Regions from separate parts of the Delftia deserti genome, predicted to be linked through region 1. Evidence: predicted binding sites of a transcription regulator. Region 1 holds the regulator's gene; the other holds the start of a gene.
What was found. Region 1 encodes HrcA, which represses chaperone genes, less so after heat shock. Its sites were predicted from a motif close to TTAGCACTCNNNNNNNNNGAGTGCTAA; they were not measured.
Positions count from the first base shown of each region.

Region 1 (10,577 bases):
CAGCATCACCACCGACTCGCGCACGCCCGGCGAGCCCAAGGAAGTCGAGGGCTCGGCCCTGTTCCAGATCTACCAGGGCTTTGCCAGCGAAGAGGAAACCGGGGCGCTGCGCCGCCAGTACGCCGAAGGCATTGCCTGGGGCGATGCCAAGCAGCAGCTGTTCGAGCGCATCGACCGCGAGCTGGCACCCATGCGCGAGCGCTACGAGCACCTGGTGGCCCATCCTGCCGAGCTGGAGGACATCCTTCAGGCCGGCGCCGCCAAGGCCCGCCGCGAGACCCTGCCCCTGATCCGCGAACTGCGCTCGGCCGTCGGACTGCGCAGCCTGGCACAGGCCCCCGTGGCCGCCAAGGCCAAGGCCGCCAGGCAGGCCCTGCCCCAGTTCAAGCAATACCGCGAAGCCGACGGCAAGTTCTACTTCAAGCTCGTCGCCGCCGACGGCCGGCTGCTGCTGCAAAGCCTGGGCTTCGACGCACCCAAGGAAGCCGGCCAGGCCATCGGCCAGTTGCAAAGGGAAGGCGAGGCGGCCCTGTCCGCACTGCAGCCCCGCCTGCAGCCCGCAGACCCCCAGTTGGTGCTGGCCGCCCTGCAACAACTGCGCGATGCCGCAGAGTAAGGGTAAGCTTCGCTTGAGAAACCGCCTATTTGCGGGCAGTCTTGCCCGCGGGCCCTGCGCCGGGATTGCGGCGCGTGCGTGAAAGGACATTTGGATGCGTATAGCTGCTCTGGACGATGATCCGCTGCAACTGGAGATGCTGCGTCAGGTCGCGCTGGAGACGGGCCACAGCTGCCACACCTACCAGACGGGCTCGGCCCTGCAACTGGAGCTTCGCCGCGAGAGCTTCGACCTGCTGATCGTGGACTGGCACCTTCCGGACATGGAAGGAACGGACCTGGTGCGATGGGCGCGCGGCCATGTCAGCCGCGAACTGCCCATCCTCATCATCACCCACCGCAGCGAAGAGGCCGACATCGTCGAGGGCCTGTCCTGCGGCGCCGACGACTTCATGGTCAAGCCCGTGCGCCATGGCGAGCTGCGCGCGCGCATGGCCGCCCTGTTGCGCCGCGCCTACCCGGTGAACACGCAAAGCGTGCTGGAGTTCGGACCCTACCGGTTCCTCACCACCACCAACAGCCTGGAAATGCACGGCCAGCCCATCGAAGTGACGCACCGCGAGTACACGCTGGCCCTGACCCTGTTCCAGAACCAGGGCCGCCTGCTGTCGCGCGAGCACTTGCGCGAAGCAGTGTGGGGGCACAACGCAGAAGTGCAGTCGCGCTCGCTGGACACGCATATCTCGCGCCTGCGTGCCCTGCTGAACCTGCGCGCCGGACAGCCCTATGCCATCAGTGCCGTGTACGGCTATGGCTATCGCCTCGATGTGCCCGACGCAGCCCTGCAGGCGCTGCAGCAGGCATCATGACCGTACGCATGGCTGCCACCCTGGGCAGGCCCGTATCACGGGCTTGCATGCTTGCCGCCCTCGGCCTGCTGGGCCTGGGCAGCGCACAGGCCCAGATCAAACCCGTGGGCCGCAACGGCGACACGATGGCGCACCGGGTCGTCGCCGGCGACACGCTGGAGCAGCTGGCGGCGCGCTACCTGGGCGATGCCCGCCAGTGGACCGATCTGCAGCAGCACAACGGCGTGGCCAATCCCTACCGCCTGCGGCCTGGCTCCGTGCTGGAGATCCCCGTGCGCCTGCTGCGCGCCGCCGTGGCCTCCGTGGAATTCGTGCAGGGCGATGCGCGCAGCACGCGCCCGCTGGACCACCTGGCCGATACGCAAGGCGCGGCCGGAGACGATGCGAGCCAGCCCCTGCGCAAGGGACAGACGCTGCAGGAAGGCGAACGCCTGCAGTTGGCCCCGGACGCATTCGTCGCCGTACGCCTGGCCGATGGCTCCCTGGTGCGCGTGCAGTCGCAGTCCGATGTGGTGCTGCGCCAGATGCGCCGCAAGGGCCGTGCCGGCAGCCTGCAGTCCGTACTGGACCTGCGCGAGGGCGGCGTCGAGGCCTCGGTGCCGCCTGAACCCGCCAACGCCCAGCGCCGCTTCGAGATCCGCACGCCCGCTGCATCGACCAGCGTGCGCGGCACCCGTTTCCTGGTCCAGGCCGATGCCGCCGGCAGCACGGCGGCCGCCGTCGATGAGGGCACCGTCGCCGTGGGCTCCGACGCCTCGGGCGCAAACACTGGCGATGCGCTGCTGCGCCCGGGCCAGGGCGTGGCAGTTGCTGCCAATGGCAGCGTGGGCGAGCCCCGTCCCATGCTGGGTGCACCCGACATCACGGCGTGGCCCGCGCTGGCGGAAGACGCCAACTGGATCAGCCTGCCCCTGCCCGGCTTGCCGGGCGCCGTGCGCTACCAGCTGCAGCTGTCGCGCGATGCCGACATGACCCAGGTGCTGCGCAGCGCCAGTTTCCAGGCCACGGCATCGCCGCTGCGCCTGGCGGGTGTGGAGGATGGCGACTACGTGCTGTCCCTGCGCGGCATCGATGCCCAGGGCATTCCGGGCGCAGCCAGCCGCCGCGCCCTGCGCGTCAAGGCCCATCCCGTGCCGCCGCTGTATGAATCGCCGCAGGCCGACGCCACCGTGGGCCTGGGTCGCGCCAGCCTGCAATGCACCCAGGTCGTGGGCGCTGCGCGCTACCGCATCCAGGTCGTCTCTGCCGATGCGCAGGCCGGCTTTGCCGAGCCCGCCGTCGATGCACGCGACTTGCACGACTGCGCACTGCCCGCCACCACGCTGGCCCACCTGCCGGCCGGACGCTATCTCTGGCGTGCCGCCAGCATTCGCACGCTGGCCGATGGCCAACCCGACCAGGGTCCGTTCGCCCCCGCCCAGACCATGCAACTGGCTGCCGTTCCTGCCCAGCCCTCGGCCAGCGCGCTGCAGTTGGGCGACGGCCCGGCCGAAGGCAGCCGCCAGATCCGCTGGAGCGGCGAGCCCGGCCAGCGCTACCACGTGATGGTGGCGCGCGACCAGGAGTTCACCGCGCCGCTGGTTGACCTCTGGACCGACCAGCCGCAATGGAGCACCGAGGACCTGCCCGCAGGCAGCTATTACCTGCGCCTGCAGATCGAGGATGCCAACGGCCTGCGCAGCGACTTCTCGGCCGCGCGCCAGTTCCGCACCGGCCGCTGGATCGTCGATGCCAGCGGCGAGATGATGCATTCGGGCAACGGAGAGCGCCTGCAGCGCCAGTAGCCGTGCCCGTTCATTCCCTGACCGCGCTTGTCCACCCTGCCGCCCCCGCCTGACAGCCCCGCCACGACGGCGCAGCCAGCGCCAGCGCGTGGCCGTGGACTGCGGCGGGACTGGCTGCTGCTGGCGGCGGGCCTGCTGTCCCTGGTGTTCTGGCTCGGCGGCGACGGGCAGCTGGACCGCATCAACGGCTTCGTCCAGGACACGGCCAGCTGGCTGCACCGGCCCAAGGCATCGCAGGACATCGTCATCGTCGCCATAGACGATGCCAGCATCGACGCCATTGGCCGCTGGCCCTGGCGCCGCGCCCTGCACGCCGGCCTGCTGGAACGCATCAGCCAGGCACCGCCGCGCGCCATAGGCCTGGACGTGATGCTCAGCGAGGAAGACCTGGACTACCCCGGCGACGACCTGCTGCTGGCGCGCGTTCTGCAGCGCAGTGGCCGCACCGTCTTGCCCGTGGCGCCAGGCAGCGGCCCGCTGCCGACCTTCGCACAGGCCGCAGCGGCGCTGGGCCATACCCAGCTGCCCGTGGACGCCGATGGCGCCGTGCGCAGCTTCCATGCCGTCGAAGGCAGCGCGCAGCAGCCCTGGTGGCACATGGCGCTGGCCCTGCATTGCGTGGGCGAGAACGGGCGCGCATGCGCCCGCCCGGAGCCCGTGCCGCCCATGGACCCCGACGCACCCTCCTGGCAGCGCCGCCAGCAGGAGATCATTGCCTTTGCACAGGCCGGGCCGGAGCAAGGCGCCAGGGACCGCTCGCCCTTCACCACCTATTCCTACATCGACGTGCTGCGCGGCCGCATTCCTGCGGCCGCATTCCGCGGCAAATACGTGCTCATCGGCACGACGGCCGCCGGACTGGGCAGCCGGTTCACCGCACCACTGGGCACCAGCGCGCGGCCCATCTCCAGCGTGGAGATGCTGGCCCACGTGCTCAACGGCAGCCTGCAGGGCTCTCATGCGCATCCCGCTTCGGCCACGCTCAACCGCGCGCTCAATGCGGCAGCCGTGCTGCTGGCCCTGCTGGCCCTGGCCTGGCTGGGCCCTTCCGGCGGCATGCTGGCCTGCGCGCTGCTGGCCCTGGCCTGCCTCTCGCTGGCCGGACTTGCGCCGCGCCTGTGGCAGGTGCAGACGGCCCCTGCAGCCGGCCTGCTGGGCCTGGCCCTGGCCTATCCGCTCTGGAGCTGGCTGCGCCTGCGCGCGGCCGCGCGCTTTCTGGCGCTGGAACTGCGCGACCTGCAGGGCCAGGGCCTGCCCACCGCGCTGCGCCTGGGCGGCGACCTGCTGGACCAGCGCATCGCGGCCGTGGAGCAGGCTTCGCGCCAACTGCGCGCCCTGCACCATTTCGTCAGCGAAAGCCTGCGCCAGCTGCCCTCGCCCACCTTTGTCTGCGACCGGCAGGGCCATGTGCTGCTGGCCAATGCCGCAGCCCACGCCTATGCGCGCAGCCTGGGGCATGGCCTGCGGGCCGGCGATGCCCTGCCTCGGCTGCTCGATGGCCTGCGGGTCCTGGACACGGCAGCCGGCGCATCCGCCGGCCAGCCCTTGCTCACGCCTGAGGCACTTGCCACCCACGGCCTGCCGCCCAGCAGCGAGGGGCGCGACCCCATGGGACGCAGCCTGATGCTGCTGACCCAGACCTTCGAGGCACCTCCCACCACGGGCTGGCTGATCACCCTGGTCGATATCAGCGATCTGCGCAGCGCCCAGGCCCAGCGCGACCAGGCCATGCAGTTCATCTCGCACGACATCCGGGCGCCCGTGGCCTCCATCATCACCTTGCTGGAGATGCAGCGCGGCGCCGCACAGGCGCCCGACCTCGGCCTCCTGCTGCCGCGCATCGAAGGCTATGCCCAGGCCTCCCTGCAGCTGGCCGACGATTTCGTGCACCTGGCACGCGCCCAGCAGCAGGCGCTGCGCCGGGAACGGCTGGACCTGGGCCTGGTGCTGGACCAGGCCGTGGAAAGCTGCTGGGCCCAGGCCTCTGCGGCCCACGTGCAGCTGGAGTTCCACCTGCCCGAACAGGAATGCCCCGTGCTGGGCGATGCGGGCATGCTCCACCGCGCGGCCGTCAACCTGATCGGCAACGCCATCAAATACGGAGCGCGTGCAGATCAGGCAAACCCCGCCACGGTGCAATGCCTGCTGCAGCAGGACGCAGGCCATTGCCGCCTCACCATCCGGGACCACGGGCCCGGCATGGATGGGCAGGCCGTCGCCCGGCTGAGCCAGCCGTTCGAGCGCCTGGACCATCACCGGCACCTCGACGGCGTGGGCCTGGGCCTGGCCTTCGTGCGCACCGTGGCCGCCCGCCATGGCGGGCGGCTTGAGATAGAAAGCATGCCCGGCCAGGGCAGCGCCTTCAGCATCGTGCTGCCGAAAGCGCAACAGGCCTGACCTGACATCCCAGGGATACGGATGCGGAAAACGAAAAAGCCCTGAAGTCTTTCAACTTCAGGGCTTTGCGTTTTTTGGTGCGGCTGGCAGGAATCGAACCCACGACCCCTTGGTTCGTAGCCAAGTACTCTATCCAGCTGAGCTACAGCCGCAACGCTTCGCATTGTAGCAGCGGGTTTTGGGGCTCCCGGACAAAAGCGCCATATTTCTGCAAAAAAACGGCAGCCGCATCCACCGGCAACCGGGCGATGGCCCGCCATGCGGCAGCCGTGCGCCCAGCAAAAAAGCCCGCCACCCGGAAGGGCGGCAGGCTTTCCATACCAATGGATGGTAGGGCCTCCCAGAGTCGAACTGGGCACCAACGGATTATGAGTCCGCTGCTCTAACCAAGCATGAGCTAAGGCCCCTGATTCACCAAGGCAGCACGGATGCAGTCCATGGCAAACAACTATTGTAGAGCCTAACCCGCAGGACTCAGCGCTTGTGACTCAGCGCATTGCTGACGAGCTTGGAGGTGATGTCCACGATCTGGATCATGCGGTCGTAGTGCATGCGGGTGGGCCCGATCACGCCCAGTGTGCCCACCACCTTGCCGTCGAGCTCGTAGGGCGCGCTGACCACGGACAGCTCCTCGAAAGGCACGACCTGGCTTTCACCGCCGATGTAGATGCGCACGCCTTCCGCCTGGCTGGAAAAATCCAGCAGCCTGAGGATCTGGGTCTTTTGCTCGAACAGGTCGAAGGCGCGGCGCAGATTGCCCATGTCGCTGGAGAAATCGCTGACCGACAGCAGGTTGCGCTCGCCCGCGATGACCACGTCTTCCTGGGCGCTGGTCATGGCCTCCGTGCCGATGTTGACGGCCGCCTGCATGAGCGTGGCCACCTCGCCGCGCAGCAGCTCCACCTCGCCCTTGAGGCGCTCGCGCACCTCTTCCATGGCCAGGCCCGCGTAGTGGCTGTTGAGGAAGTTGGAGGCTTCGATCAGCTGCGAGGCCGAGTAGTCCACATCGGTGAAGATGACGCGGTTTTGCACGTCACCGTCGGGCGATACGATGATGACCAGAAAGCGCCGCTCCGACAGCCGCACGAATTCGATGTGCTTGAACACCGAGGTGCGGCGCGGTACCAGCACCACACCCACGAACTGGGAAAGGCTGGACAGCAGGTTGGCGGCGTTGGCGATGACTTTCTGCGGCTGCTCGGGCGCGAGTTCGGGCGTCACGATATCGGCACGGTCTGCGGTGAGCATGGTGTCCACGAACAGCCGGTAGCCCCGGGCGGTCGGAATGCGGCCCGCCGAGGTGTGCGGGCTGATGATCAACCCCAGGTCTTCGAGGTCAGCCATCACATTGCGTATCGTGGCAGGCGACAATTCAAGCCCCGACGCACGCGACAGGGTTCGCGAGCCCACAGGCTGGCCGTCAGCGATATAACGCTCGATCAGCGCTTTGAGCAACAACTTGGCACGTTCGTCGAGCATGTGATGATTTTAATGATGTAATTTGCCGGAAATGACGTCCACGTTTCGCCACGTTGCCTTGATCGGGAAGTACCACGCTCCCAGCGCAAGCGCCCCGTCCGAGAATGCCAGCAACGCGCTTGAGCGCATTGCGGACTTCCTCAGGCGCCAGGGCTGCGAAGTCGTGCTCGATACCCAATCGGCCCTGCACGCAGGGCTCACAGACTACCCCACCCTCGATGTCGATGGCCTGGGCAGGCATTGCGACCTGGGCCTGGTCGTCGGCGGCGACGGCACCATGCTCGGCGTGAGCCGGCACCTGGCGCAATACGGAACGCCCCTGATCGGGGTGAACCAGGGCCGCCTGGGCTTTGTCACCGACATCGCGCTGGAGGACTTCGAGGCCACGCTCACGCCCATGCTGCAGGGCGAATACGAGGAGGACCTGCGCCCCCTGATGTGCGCCCGCGTGATCCGCGACGGCCAGTGTGTGTTCGAGGCCCTGGCCATGAACGACGTGGTGGTCAACCGCGGCGGCACCTCGGGCATGGTGGAGCTGCGCATCGAGGTGGGCGGCCGCTTTGTCTCCAACCAGCGCGCCGACGGCCTGATCGTGGCCACGCCCACGGGCTCCACGGCCTATGCGCTGTCCGCGGGCGGGCCGATGATGCATCCGTCCATCCCCGCCTGGGTCATGGCACCCATTGCGCCGCACAACCTGTCCAACCGCCCCATCGTGCTGTCCGATGCCAACGAGGTCACGATCGAGGTCGTGGCCGGGCGCGATGTCAGCGCCAATTTCGACATGCAGTCCCTGGCCTCGCTGCAGCACGGCGACCGCATCCTCGTGAGCCGCGCCCACCACAGCGTGCGCTTTCTGCACCCCAAGGGCTGGAATTACTTCGCCACGCTGCGCAAGAAACTGGGCTGGAACGAGGGAGGCGCCTGACCATGGCGCTCAAGCGCATCGTTCTGCGCGACTTCGTGATCGTGCAGGCCCTTGATCTGGACTGGCAGGCGGGCTTCACCGTGCTGACCGGGGAGACCGGCGCCGGCAAATCCATCCTGATCGACGCCTTGCAGCTGGCCCTGGGCGCCCGCGCCGACGCCGACGTGGTGCGCGAAGGCTGCACCCAGGCCGACATCTGCGTGGAGTTCGACGGCTGCGCACGGCTGCGCCCCTGGCTGGAGGCCGCAGGCCTGGCCTGCGAGGACAGCGGCCTGCTGCTGCGGCGCACGGTGGACGCCCAGGGCCGCAGCCGCGCCTGGATCAACGGCACGCCGGCCACGGCCACGCAGCTGCGCGCCCTGGGCGAGCAGCTCATCGACATCCACGGCCAGCATGCCTGGCAAAGCCTCACGCGGCCCGATGCGGCGCGCGCCCTGCTGGACGCCTATGCCGGCATCGACAGCCGCGAGGTCCAGGGCTGCTGGAGCCGTTGGTCCCAGGCCCGGCAGGCGCTGCAGCATGCGCAATCCGCCCAGGACAGCCTGCAGCGCGAGCGCGAGCGGCTGCAGTGGCAGATCACCGAACTCGACAAGCTGGCCCCGCAGGCCGACGAGTGGGACGACCTCAACGCCCAGCATACGCGCCTGTCCCATGCCCAGACGTTGATCGATGCGGCACAGACCACGCTGCAGATGCTGGAAGACGACGAGGCCGGCGTGATCAGCCCGCTGGGCCGCGCCAGCCATCTGATCCAGAACCAGGAGCACCTGGAGCCGGACTTCCAGAACATTGCAGACGTGCTGGCCTCATGCATGGCCCAGGCGCAGGATGCGCGCCATTCGCTGCAAAGCTATCTGCGCCGCGCCGACCTGGACCCCGAGCGCCTGGCCGAGCTCGATGAGCGCCTGTCGCTGTGGATGCAACTGGCGCGCCGCTACCGCCGCACGCCCGATGAATTGCCCGCGCTGCTGGCCGGATGGCGCCAGGAACTGCAGCAGCTGGACGCCGCCGTGGACATCGAGGCCCTGCATGCCGCCGAGCAATCGGCGCAGCAGCACTACCAGGCCAGCGCCCGGGTGCTGTCGCAGCAACGCGCCCTGGCCGCGCCGCGCCTGTCGCGCGCCATCACCCAGGCCATGCAGGGACTGGGCATGGAAGGAGGCCTGTTCGAGGCCGCCCTGTCCACGGCCGACTCCCCCGGTGCCTTTGGCGTGGACAGCGTGGCCTTTCTGGTCGCCGGCCACCCGGGCGCCAGTCCCAAGCCGATTGCCAAGGTGGCCTCGGGCGGCGAGTTGTCGCGCATTTCGCTGGCGATTGCCGTGACCACCAGCGAACTGGGCGAGGCCGGCACGCTGATCTTCGACGAGGTGGACTCGGGCGTGGGCGGCGCCGTCGCCGAGACCGTGGGCCGCCTCATGCACGCACTGGGCCGATCGCGCCAGGTGCTGTCCGTCACCCATCTGCCGCAGGTTGCCGCCTGCGCCGACCAGCACTACCTGGTGGCCAAGCAGCGCGCAAGGCAAGGCACGCTCAGCACCGTGCAGCCGCTGGACAGCGCCGCACGCGAGGCCGAGCTGGCGCGCATGCTGGGTGGCGAGCGCCAGTCCGAAACCACGATGGCCCATGCCCGCGAAATGCTGGCCATGGCGCGCCAGGCACCCGCGCCCCGCCCGCCCCCGCGACGGGCCGGCCGGCAGCGGCCACCGGCCGATGCCGAACGCGCACGATCCAAGCCGGGACGTGCGGCCAACGGCGCGCGCAACACCAATGGAGGCTGATGCCATGTCGCTTGAGATCGTGCTGATCACCGGGATGTCCGGATCGGGCAAATCCGTCGCCCTGCATGCGCTGGAGGATGCCGGCTACTACTGCGTGGACAACCTGCCCCCCGAGCTGCTGTCCGCCTTCGTCGAACTGGAGCATGGCCGCCACAGCAACAAGGTGGCCATCGCCATGGATGCGCGCAGCGCCGGCGGACTGCCCCACCTGCCCGGTCAGCTGGAACGGCTGCAGCGCCAGGGCGTCGTGCCCCACCTGGTCTTTCTGGACGCCACCACGGGCACCCTGGTGCGGCGCTTCTCCGAAACCCGGCGCCGCCACCCGCTGTCCCAGGGGCCGGTCGCCGAAGGCCGCCGCGCCCTGGTGCAGGACATAGAAAACGAGCGCGAGCTGCTGGGCGACCTGCGCGAGAAGTCGCATGTCATCGACACCAGCCACCTGCGCTCGTCCCAGCTGCAAAGCTATATCAAGGAGCTGATTGCGGCCCCGGTGGGCCAGATGACCCTGGTCTTCCAGTCCTTCGGCTTCAAGCACGGCCTGCCCTCGGATTCCGACTATGTGTTCGATGTGCGCATGCTGCCCAACCCGCACTACGAACCCCAGCTGCGCCCGCTGACCGGCATGGATGCACCCGTGGCCGAGTTCCTGCGCCAGCAGCCCGGCGTGGACCAGATGCGGCGCGACATCCAGCAGTTCCTGGAGTCCTGGCTGGACATGATGGCCAGCAACCACCGCAGCTATGTCACCGTGGCCATAGGCTGCACCGGGGGACAGCACCGCTCGGTC
Region 1 is NZ_JBHSIH010000001.1:5,249,587-5,260,163, reverse strand. Features, by position in the region: gene ACFPFG_RS24935 (tryptophan--tRNA ligase) at 1-616, shown strand, start outside; gene ACFPFG_RS24930 (response regulator transcription factor) at 711-1,424, shown strand; gene ACFPFG_RS24925 (FecR family protein) at 1,433-3,208, shown strand; gene ACFPFG_RS24920 (CHASE2 domain-containing protein) at 3,236-5,605, shown strand; tRNA gene ACFPFG_RS24915 (tRNA-Arg) at 5,681-5,757, opposite strand; gene ACFPFG_RS24910 (hypothetical protein) at 5,748-5,924, opposite strand; tRNA gene ACFPFG_RS24905 (tRNA-Ile) at 5,934-6,012, opposite strand; gene hrcA (heat-inducible transcriptional repressor HrcA) at 6,080-7,084, opposite strand; gene ACFPFG_RS24895 (NAD kinase) at 7,116-8,012, shown strand; gene recN (DNA repair protein RecN) at 8,015-9,790, shown strand; gene rapZ (RNase adapter RapZ) at 9,795-10,577, shown strand, end outside.

Region 2 (10,577 bases), 300 kb from region 1:
ACCTAGCATGCGTGCCAGGAATCCACCCCGCCGCAGGGCTGCCCTGTGGCTCCAACTTCAGTCCCCACGAGCACCATGTCCTCTACGCCTGCCCACACCTTCGTGCCCTCCGACGAGATCCGCGCACGGTTTTCCAGCGCCATGTCCGAGATGTACCGCGATGAAGTGCCACAGTACGGCACGCTGATCGAACTCGTGGCCGACATCAACCAGCGCACGCTGCAGGCCGAGCCTGCGCTGCTGGCCCGGATGCAGCGCAGCGGCGAGCTTGCCCGCCTGGGCGTGGAGCGCCACGGCGCCATCCGCGTGGGCACGGCCGCCGAGCTGTCCATGCTGCGCCGCCTGTTCGCCATCATGGGCATGGAGCCCGTGGGCTATTACGACCTGTCGGTGGCCGGCGTGCCCGTGCACTCCACGGCCTTCCGCCCCGTGGGCGATGCGGCGCTGCTGGCCAACCCTTTCCGCGTCTTCACCTCGCTGCTGCGCCTGGACCTGATTGCCGACCAGGCGCTGCGGGCCCAGGCCGGCGCCATCCTGGCGCAACGCAGCATCTTCACCGAACGCGCGCTGGCGCTGATCGCCCAGGCCGAAGCCCATGGCGGCCTGGCCGACGCCGATGCCGACGCATTCGTGCGCGAGGCGCTGGAGACCTTCCGCTGGCATAGCGAGTCCACCGTGGACGGCGCCACCTACGACGCGCTGCACAAGGCCCACCGCCTGATCGCCGACGTGGTCTGCTTCAAGGGCCCGCACATCAACCACCTGACGCCGCGCACCCTGGACATCGACGCGGCCCAGGCCGCCATGCCCGAGCGCGGCATGGACGCCAAGGACGTGGTCGAAGGCCCGCCGCGCCGCGCCTGCCCCATCCTGCTGCGCCAGACCAGCTTCAAGGCGCTCAAGGAAATCGTGCGTTTTGCGGGCGATGCCACGGGCGCGGGCTCGCACACGGCGCGCTTCGGCGAGATCGAGCAGCGCGGCGTGGCGCTCACGCGCAAGGGCCGCGCGCTCTACGACCAGCTGCTGGCCCAGGTGCGCGACATGGGCAGCGCGGGCAGTGCCGCACCCGACTACGGCAGCCGCCTGGCCCAGGTCTTCGAGGCTTTCCCCGACACCCATGAGCAACTGCGCCGGCAAGACCTGGCCTTCTACCGCTTCACGCTGAGCGACGAGGGCGCCGCCCTGGCCGCAGGCGAGGCCGCAGCGGCCGCAGCGGCCGCAGCGTCCGACCTGGACGCGCTGGTCACCCGCGGCCTGGCCCAGGCCGAGCCCATCGTCTACGAAGACTTCCTGCCCGTGAGCGCGGCCGGCATCTTCCAGTCCAACCTGGGCGGCGAAGAGCAAAAGCAGTACGCGGCCCATGCGGCCCAGCAGGCCTTCGAGGCCGACCTGGGTGCCCGCGTGCATGACGAGATCGCGCTGTACGAGCAGGCCCAGCAGCGATCCATCGACCAGCTGCGCAGCGCGCTGCGCGGCCAGGCCACCAAGGTCGCCGCATAAGCGCCGACCCTGGCTGAGCCCGCCACCGTCGATCCCCTTCCCCGGGGCGCATGCACAGGCGCCAGGCCTGCGCGTGCGCCCCTTTGTTTTTGCCATTTGCCGGAGGCCTTCATGAGCACCGCAGACCAGGGCGCGTCGTCGCCCACCGCCCATCTGTTCAACCCGCTGTTCGCACAGCCCGAAGGCTCGCCGATCCGCGAGCTGTTTCCCTACCTGAGCCGTCCCGGCATGCTCTCGCTGGCCGGAGGCTATCCATCGCCCAGCCTGTTCGATGCCGAAGGTTTGCAGCAGGCCGCCGTGGCCGCGCTGCAGCAGGATGCCGCCACCAGCCTGCAGTACGGCGCCAGCGAGGGCCAGCTTGCGCTGCGCGAAGCCCTGGCCGCGCTGTGCGCCACGCGCGGCATTGCCTGCACGCCGGCCGACATGATCGTGACCACGGGCTCGCAGCAGGCCTTCGACCTGCTGGTCAAGGTGCTGGTCGAGCCCGGCGATCCGGTGCTGGTCGAGGTGCCCGCCTACCCGGCCACGCTGCAGACCCTGAAGCTGGCCCAGGCACAGGTCGTTGCCGTGCCCACGGACGAGCAGGGCCTGGACACCGAGGCCCTGGCCCGCCTGCTGGCGCAGTGGCCCCAGGCACGCCGCCCCAAGCTGCTCTACACCGTGCCCAACTTCTCCAACCCGGGCGGCACCCTGCTGCCCGCGGCGCGGCGCACGGCGCTGGTGGAGCTGGCACGCGAGCATGGCTTTGTCATCGTCGAGGACGACCCCTATGGCGAGCTGCGCTTCAGCGGCCAGCGCGAACCGTCGATCTACGAAACGGGCCTGGCGCTGTGCGGCGCCCAGGCCAATCCCGTGGTCTACCTGTCCAGCCTGTCCAAGACCGTGGCGCCTGCGCTGCGCATCGGCTGGATGCTGGCCGACGCCCAGCTGCTGCGCCGCTGCACCATCGCCAAGCAGACGGCCGACCTGTGCACCTCGCCGCTGGCGCAGATGATCGCCGCGCACTATCTGCGCTCGGGCCGCTATGCGCCCCAACTGGCCCAGGCCTGCGCCGAGTACGCGGCGCGCATGGATGCGCTGTGCTCTGGCACGCAGTCGGCGCTGGGCGATCAGATCCGCTTCGTGCGGCCTGCGGGGGGCATGTTCGTCTGGGCCCGGCTGCTGCCGCCGCAGCGGCTTGCGGGCGACTCCCAGGCCCTGGCCCGTGCGCTGTTCACGGCAGCGGTGGAGCAGGGCGTGCTCTATGTGCCGGGCAAGGCCTTCTTCCCGGCCGATGCGGCAGACAAGGCCGGCCTGTGCATGCGCCTGTCGTATGCGGCGCCCACCGTGCCCCAGATCACCGAGGCCGTGGCGCGCCTGGGCCGGGCCTGGGGCCAGGCCGTGTCCTGAAAGACATCGGCAAAAGCGTTCGTGCAATGACAAAGGCCGCCCGAGGGCGGCCTTTGTCTTGCTGGGCAAACCGGGCATGGCGCAAGGCCTGCCCGGTTGCGGCGGGCAATTACATGCCCATGCCGCCCATGCCACCCATGCCGCCCATGTCGGGCATGGCAGGGCCGCCTTCAGCCTTGGGAGACTCGGCGATCATGGCTTCGGTCGTCAGCAGCAGCGATGCCACGGAAGCGGCGTTCTGCAGGGCCGTACGCGTCACCTTGGTCGGGTCCAGAATACCCATTTCCAGCATGTCGCCGTAGGTGTCGTTGGCAGCGTTGAAGCCGTAGTTGCCCGAGCCGTTCAGCACGGCGTTGACCACCACCGAGGGCTCGCCACCGGCGTTGGCCACGATTTCGCGCAGGGGCGCTTCGATGGCCTTCATGATCAGCTTGATGCCGGCGTCTTGCTCGGCATCGCCGGTCTTCAGGTCGCCCACGGCTTGCTTGGCGCGCAGCAGAGCCACGCCGCCGCCGGCCACGATGCCTTCTTCCACAGCAGCGCGGGTAGCGTGCAGGGCGTCTTCAACGCGGGCCTTCTTTTCCTTCATCTCGACTTCGGTGGCAGCGCCAACCTTGATCACGGCAACGCCGCCAGCCAGCTTGGCCACGCGCTCTTGCAGCTTTTCGCGGTCGTAGTCGCTGGTGGCTTCTTCGATCTGGATGCGGATCTGCTTGACGCGGGCTTCGATTTCAGCAGCTTGGCCAGCACCGTCGATGATGGTGGTGTTTTCCTTGCCGATTTCGATGCGCACTGCCTGGCCCAGGTCTTCCAGGGTCACCTTGTCCAGCGCCAGGCCCACTTCTTCAGCGATGACCTTGCCGCCCGTCAGGATGGCGATGTCTTCCAGCATGGCCTTGCGGCGGTCGCCGAAGCCAGGAGCCTTGACAGCCACAACCTTCAGGATGCCGCGGATGGTGTTCACCACCAGCGTTGCCAGGGCTTCGCCTTCGACGTCTTCTGCAATGATCAGCAGGGGACGGCCGGCCTTTGCCACGGCTTCCAGCGTGGGCAGCAGGTCACGGATGTTGCTGATCTTCTTGTCGAACAGCAGCACGAAGGGGTTGTCCAGCAGGGCAACCTGCTTTTCAGGGTTGTTGATGAAGTAGGGCGACAGGTAGCCGCGGTCGAACTGCATGCCCTCGACGACGTCGAGTTCGTTGGCCAGCGACTTGCCTTCTTCAACGGTGATCACGCCTTCCTTGCCGACCTTGTCCATGGCTTCGGCAATGATGCTGCCCACGGATTCGTCGGAGTTGGCGGAGATCGAGCCGACCTGGGCGATTTCCTTGGAGGTGGTGGTGGCCTTGGATTGCTTCTTCAGCTCTTCCACCAGGGCGGCGACAGCCTTGTCGATGCCGCGCTTCAGGTCCATGGGGTTCAGGCCGGCGGCCACGTACTTGGTGCCTTCGCGGACGATGGCCTGTGCCAGCACGGTGGCGGTGGTCGTGCCGTCACCGGCGATGTCGTTGGTCTTGGAGGCCACTTCCTTCACGAGCTGGGCGCCCATGTTCTGCAGCTTGTCCTTGAGTTCGATTTCCTTGGCGACCGAGACACCGTCCTTGGTCACGGTGGGGGCGCCGAAGGAGCGCTCCAGCACCACGTTGCGGCCCTTGGGGCCCAGCGTGACCTTGACCGCGTTGGCCAGGATGTTCACGCCTTCAACCATGCGGGCGCGTGCTTCGCCGCCGAAAACTACGTCTTTTGCTGCCATTTCAATTCTCCGGATTCAGTTGGAAAGTGCGGTTTCGAAGCGCGGATTACTTTTCGACGACTGCGAACAGGTCGTCTTCCTTCATCACCAGCAGTTCGTCGCCATGGACCTTGACGGTCTGGCCGCTGTACTTGCCGAACAGAACGCGGTCGCCGACCTTCACGTTCAGAGCGATCACTTCGCCCTTGTCGTTCTTCTTGCCGGGGCCCACTGCCAGCACTTCGCCCTGGTCGGGCTTCTCGGCGGCGTTCTCGGGGATCACGATGCCCGAAGCCGTCTTGGTTTCGTTCTCGAGGCGCTTCACGATCACGCGATCGTGCAGGGGACGCAGGTTCATACCAACTCCTAAATCATCAACAAAGTTGAAACAAAGACTTGCCGGCCCGGCGGGCCGGCATTCGAAGCAATGTGGAACAGAGGACTGTTAGCACTCATGCCCAACGAGTGCTAATAATAAGGCAATTCGGCCAGGTTTCAAGGGGTAGGGTCGGATGTGCCGCAGTGTGCAGCGACGCCCCACATGCTTTTTGCGCCAGGGATTCTTGGTGGATGTTGGCTGAGCGCTCGGCCAGCACCATGGCGAGACGTGGCAAGACGTGGCATCTGCGGAGCCCGCGCCGATGGAGCTCCTGCGGCGCGCCGCTGGGGGCCAGAGTCCCGGTTGCAGGATGTCCAGGCGCTAGAATGGGAATGAATCTCATTCATTAATTCATTCGATCTGCGCACATGGCCTGGGCGCCCCTCCCCGTCGTTGTCCATCCGATGCGTGGGACCCCCGGCGCCACGGATCGGTTGCCCATCTGCGCGTTGTGCCTCACCTCCACACTTTCATCACTGACGAATGCAGTGCCCTTGCAGGTTCACGGTCGGCTGCTGCATTCCTCCCGGGCGCAAAGGCTAGGGGATGAAACGCAATCCGGTCTCCGCAGCGCGGGGTGAGCCGATACCTGGGCGCCAGACTCCAGAGGCTCCCCTGGTTGCGCTCTATACGCGTTGGCGCACGCCTGTGATGCGCATGTTGCGCCGACACTTTCGAACCACCGCAGCGGTCGAGGACGCGGCGCAGGAAGTGTTCGCGCGGGTGGCCGCCACGGGCAGGAATCTCGAGCCCGGGCAGGAGCAGCCCTATCTGCGGCAGACCGTGCGCAGCGTGGCGGCGCGAGACTGGGAAAAGGGCCCGGAGGCGCACGGGCTCCAGAGTGTTCCGTATGACGACTGCCAGCAGGAGCTGCTTGCCATCTCTGCCGAGGGCTTCGGAGACACCGAGCGTCAAGCCGAGAGCCGCCAGCGGCTGACGCGGCTGCACGAGGCGATCCAGGAACTGCCGCCACGGCAGCGCGAAGCCTTCATTCTTCAACGGATCGAGGGGCTCACCGTTGAGGAAACCGCCGATTGCATGGGGATCAGTACACGGATGGTGGTGAAGCACCTGGGCCGGGCCGTCGGCTATTGCGAGACGCGCATCTTGTTCGCAAGTGCCACCCAGATGAGGCGCCTGCAGGCCCTGCAGGGCACACTGGACGCCGAAGAAGACAACGACGACGAATGCGCCGCCCCACCGGCGCAGGGCAAAAGAGCATGAGCGCAGAGCCAGGCCATTCCCGGTTGCAGGACCTTCCGCCCGAGCAGGTGCTTGGGCTCAACCATCGCGCGGGCGAGTGGTATGTGCGTCGCCAGCAGCCCGGCTGGTCGGGTGCGGACGAGCGCGCTCTCGACGAGTGGCTGGCGCAGGACCCGGCCCATCGCGAGGCCATGGACGGTGTCGGCCGCGCCTGGCGTGAAGCGGAGCAGCTCAAGGCCATGTTCCCGGCCGTCTACGGGCGCAACCCGCCAGCGGCCACCGCCCGCGAAGCGCCGCGCGCCGGCAGGCCGGCGCCGCAGCCACGCAGTGCTGCAGGGGCCGAGGACCGGCCGCGCAGACCCGCCATGGCATCGGCCTTCGCCGCAGCACTGTTCGCCGTGGTCGTCGCCGGGTACGGCTGGCATCGCTGGGACAACACCGCCAGCTATGCGGTCGATATCGCCACCGCTCCCGGCGAACTTCGCCGCATCGACCTGCCCGATGGAACGCAGGTGGCGCTCAATGCCAACAGCCGCCTTCAGGTGCGCTACTACCCCCGCCGGCGCGAAACCGTACTCGACCAGGGCGAGGCCTTTTTCCAGGTCGCGGCGGATGCCGGCAAGCCCTTCACCGTGGACAGCGGCGGCAGCCAGGTGCGCGTCGTCGGCACCGCATTCAATGTGCGGGCAGCCCCGCCGGAATTCGTGGTGCAGGTGCAGGAAGGGCGCGTCGAGGTGCGCTCAAAGACCCATCCCGAAGCCCCCGTGCTCGCCATGGGCCCGGGCGCGGGTGTGGCCATCGATCCCGCCAGCGGGCGCCGCCGCAGCCTGTCAGTGGCAACGCAAGAGGTTGCGCAATGGCGGACCGGGCAGATCTACTTCAAGCGCGCCCCGCTTCGGCATGTGGCGGATGAACTGTCGCGCTACCTCGGCCAGCCGGTGGAGATAGAGAGCCCTGCGCTCCAGGCCGTGACTGTTTCGGGCCTGCTTGCGCTGGAGGAGCCGGAACGCTTCCTCCTGGCCCTGCCCAGCGTAGCCAGCGTGCGCGTGCAGCGGCGCGCCGAGGGTGGCTGGCTGATCGGTTCTCGTTGAGATACAAATTGTTTCATGTTGCCGGGTTCTCTGGTTTCGCCTTTTCCTGCTTCTTCATGGGTAGGGGCGAGGAATTTCTGCGCCCCGGGCTGCCAGCCACGGAAATGAGCAATCACCGCTTTCTGATTGATTCCCAGCCAACGGTCGCAAGCAAGCGGCATCCCCGCGCAGTTGGCTGTCTCTTTTACGCCCCCGCCTGATCTGGCAAGCGGGCGTACCCGCCTTCCTGCCCTGGGCCTGCCGTCGTCGTACGCACAAGGAATCCAGGAGCTACAGATCATGTACCAAGGTCAGTCGAGGGAACGTTTCGAGAACAACAATGGGAAGCTGGCCGCGCACCGTGCGCGGCCTGTCCGTACACAGGAGTGCGGCCCTGTGCTGCGGCCCAGCCTGGTGGCGGTGCTCGTGTCGGCAGCGGTAGCCGTGATGGCCGTCAGCCCCGGCGAGGCGCTGGCCCAGCCCGCCGCCGCCATGGAAGCTCGCCAGCCCTTTCACATTGCGGCCCAGCCCCTGCTCGAAGCCCTCAAGGCATTTGGCCGCCAGACGCAAGCGCAGGTGCTCTTTGATGACGGGCTGGTCGAAGGGCGCCAAGGCGCAGCAGTCAGCGGCAATCTCAGTGCACGCGAAGCCTTGGCCAGACTGCTGGCTGGAACGGGCTTGGTCGCCGTCAGCACGCAGCCCGGCACCTTCACCATCCAGACAGCAGCGGCTGCGGCTTCCAAGGTGACTTTGGCGGAAGTGACGGTGACGGCGCAAGCCGATGCCAATGGAGCGACCGAAGGCACCGGCTCCTACACCGCGGACCGGGTGCGCACTGCCACCAAACTGGACCTGTCCATCCGCGAGACGCCGCAATCGGTCAGCGTGGTGACGCAGCAGCAGATGCGCGATGCCAACATGCAGTCGCTCGACGACGTGACCGATGCCCTTGTGGGTGTCACCTACAGCCAGCTGGGCACCGAGCGCTCGTACTTCTATTCCAGGGGCTTCCAGGTCACGGACCTGCAGATCGATGGCCTGTCCACCAGCATGGCCGAGAGCTTTTCGGCCGACGCCATGTCGCTCAACAACATGGCGATCTACGACCGGGTGGAGGTGGTGCGCGGCGCCAACGGCCTGCTCCAGGGCTCGGGCAACCCGTCGGCCGTCATCAACCTGGTGCGCAAGCGGCCGACGCGCGAGTTCCAGATGAGTGCCGAGGTCGGCGCCGGCTCCTGGGCGGACTACCGGGCGCAGTTCGACGTATCCGGCCCGCTCAATGCCCAAGGCACCGTGCGCGGCCGCGCCGTGCTGCTCAACAACCAGGCCAACAGCTTCAGGCAGGGCGCCGAGGCCGACAACCGGATGCTCTACGCCATCGTGGAGACCGACCTGGGCGCCGCCACGACGGCCAGCCTCGGCTTCAGCGCGCAGCGCGACAACCACCAGGGCTACGACTGGGGCGGCTTCAACACGCGGGAAGATGGCTCGTTCTACCCCCTGGACCGCTCGGCCTCGCAAGCAGGCCCCGACGCGCACCTGAACCGGGACAACTACACCGTCTTCGGCGACGTGAAGCACCGCCTGGGCAACGGCTGGAGCCTGGCCGCCGCCTTCAACGCGGTGCGTTCCAAGGCCAGCTTCGTTGCCAATTACCCCGCACGGATCTCGGGCGACAGCCATGCCCTGACCTGGGTGGACGCGGAGTACACCGACAAGCAGTTCGCCTTAGACCTGCATGCCACAGGCCCCTACACCCTGTTCGGCCGCCAGCACCAGCTCATGCTGGGCCTGAGCACCCGCAGGGACAACTTCGACTACGACATCTACGCGCCCCGGGGCTCGCAGACGATAGACGTCACCGGCTTCGACTTCTCCTCGATCCGGGTGCCGGGCTTCAGCAGCACGCCCTCCGTCTATGCGCTGGAGCGCAACGAGAAAGGCGCTTCCATCGCCACCCGCCTGCGTGCCACAGAGGCGCTGAGCTTCATCGTCGGCAGCCGGTTGAGCTGGTCGGACTATTCCTCCCGCAGCCCGTACACCACCGCCTCGTTCGACTCCGGCCGGCAGTTCATCCCGTATGCGGGCGTGGTCCATGACCTGAGCCCTGCGCATGCGCTCTACGCCAGCTACACCGACATCTATTCGATCCAGCAGTACTACAGCCCGAGCGGCCTGCTCGACCCGGTGAAGGGCAAGAACTACGAAGCCGGTGTGAAGAGCCAGCTCTTCGACGGCCGCCTGCAGACTGCGCTGGCCGTGTTCCAGACCGACCAGCTGAACCTGCCGGTGGCCCTGAGCATGGCCTCGACCTGCGGGCTCAGTGGCGGCGCCCGCTGCTACACAGAGGGCGCCAAGGTACGCAACCGTGGCATCGACCTGGAGGTCACGGGCTCGCCCGCACCAGGCTGGAACGTTGCCGCCGGCTTCACCTTCAGCGACCCGAAGTACGTGGCCGGCCCCAATGCGGGCAAGCACTACAACACCACCCTGCCGCGCAAGGTCTTCAAGCTGTCCACCGACTACCGCCTGCCCGGAGGACGGTGGCGTGTGGGCGGCAGCGTGCAGGCACAGAGCGCCATGTCGCACGACGGTGCCGGGTTTCGCATCCAGCAGGGCGGCTACACGCTGCTGAACCTGCATGCGGGTTACCAGTTCACCAGCCGCCTGCGGCTGCAGGTGAACGTTCGCAACGCACTGGACAAGCACTACTACCAGACCATCCCGACCAACAACAACTACGGCGGCGTCTTCGCCGGCACGCCGCGCAGCTTCGCGGTGACCCTGCGCTATGACTACTGACCGGCGGGACGGAAAGCACGACGACATGCGCCGTACCGCCACATCGAGTTGCGAGGCTGCCCGGTGATGCCGCCGCACTCCACGCAGCGCCGGTGGCGGCCCGGCGCGGGCAGGCTCGCCCTGGCGATCCTGATTCCGGTGGCCGCTGCCGCGGGTTGGCTCCTGCTGCGACCGGATTCATCGCCGCGATGGCAGACGGCCACGGTCGGCCGCGGCAACATCGAATCGAGCGTCGCGGCCATCGGCACCTTGCAACCCGTGCGTTCGGTGGACGTTGGCGCCCAGGTATCAGGCCAGATCACCCATATCCACGTGCAGCCGGGCGATACGGTGCGCAAGGGCCAGTTGCTGGCCGAGATCGACGCCAGCGTGCTGGCGGCCACCGTGGAGGCCGGACGGGCCCGGATTGCCAGCCTGCGTGCCCAGCTGGACGACGCACAGGCCCAGGCGGAGCTGGCCGGCCAGCAGTACAGCCGCCAGCAGCAGATGGCGCGTGATGGAG
Region 2 is NZ_JBHSIH010000001.1:4,954,191-4,964,767, forward strand. Features, by position in the region: gene hglS (2-oxoadipate dioxygenase/decarboxylase HglS) at 76-1,500, shown strand; gene ACFPFG_RS23585 (aminotransferase-like domain-containing protein) at 1,612-2,889, shown strand; gene groL (chaperonin GroEL) at 2,999-4,642, opposite strand; gene ACFPFG_RS23595 (co-chaperone GroES) at 4,689-4,979, opposite strand; gene ACFPFG_RS23600 (RNA polymerase sigma factor) at 5,547-6,224, shown strand; gene ACFPFG_RS23605 (FecR family protein) at 6,221-7,294, shown strand; gene ACFPFG_RS23610 (TonB-dependent siderophore receptor) at 7,574-10,075, shown strand; gene ACFPFG_RS23615 (efflux RND transporter periplasmic adaptor subunit) at 10,142-10,577, shown strand, end outside.
Region 2: ACFPFG_RS23595 (co-chaperone GroES) is a predicted target of HrcA. The motif match lies at 5,067-5,093, and genes of this name have one in related genera.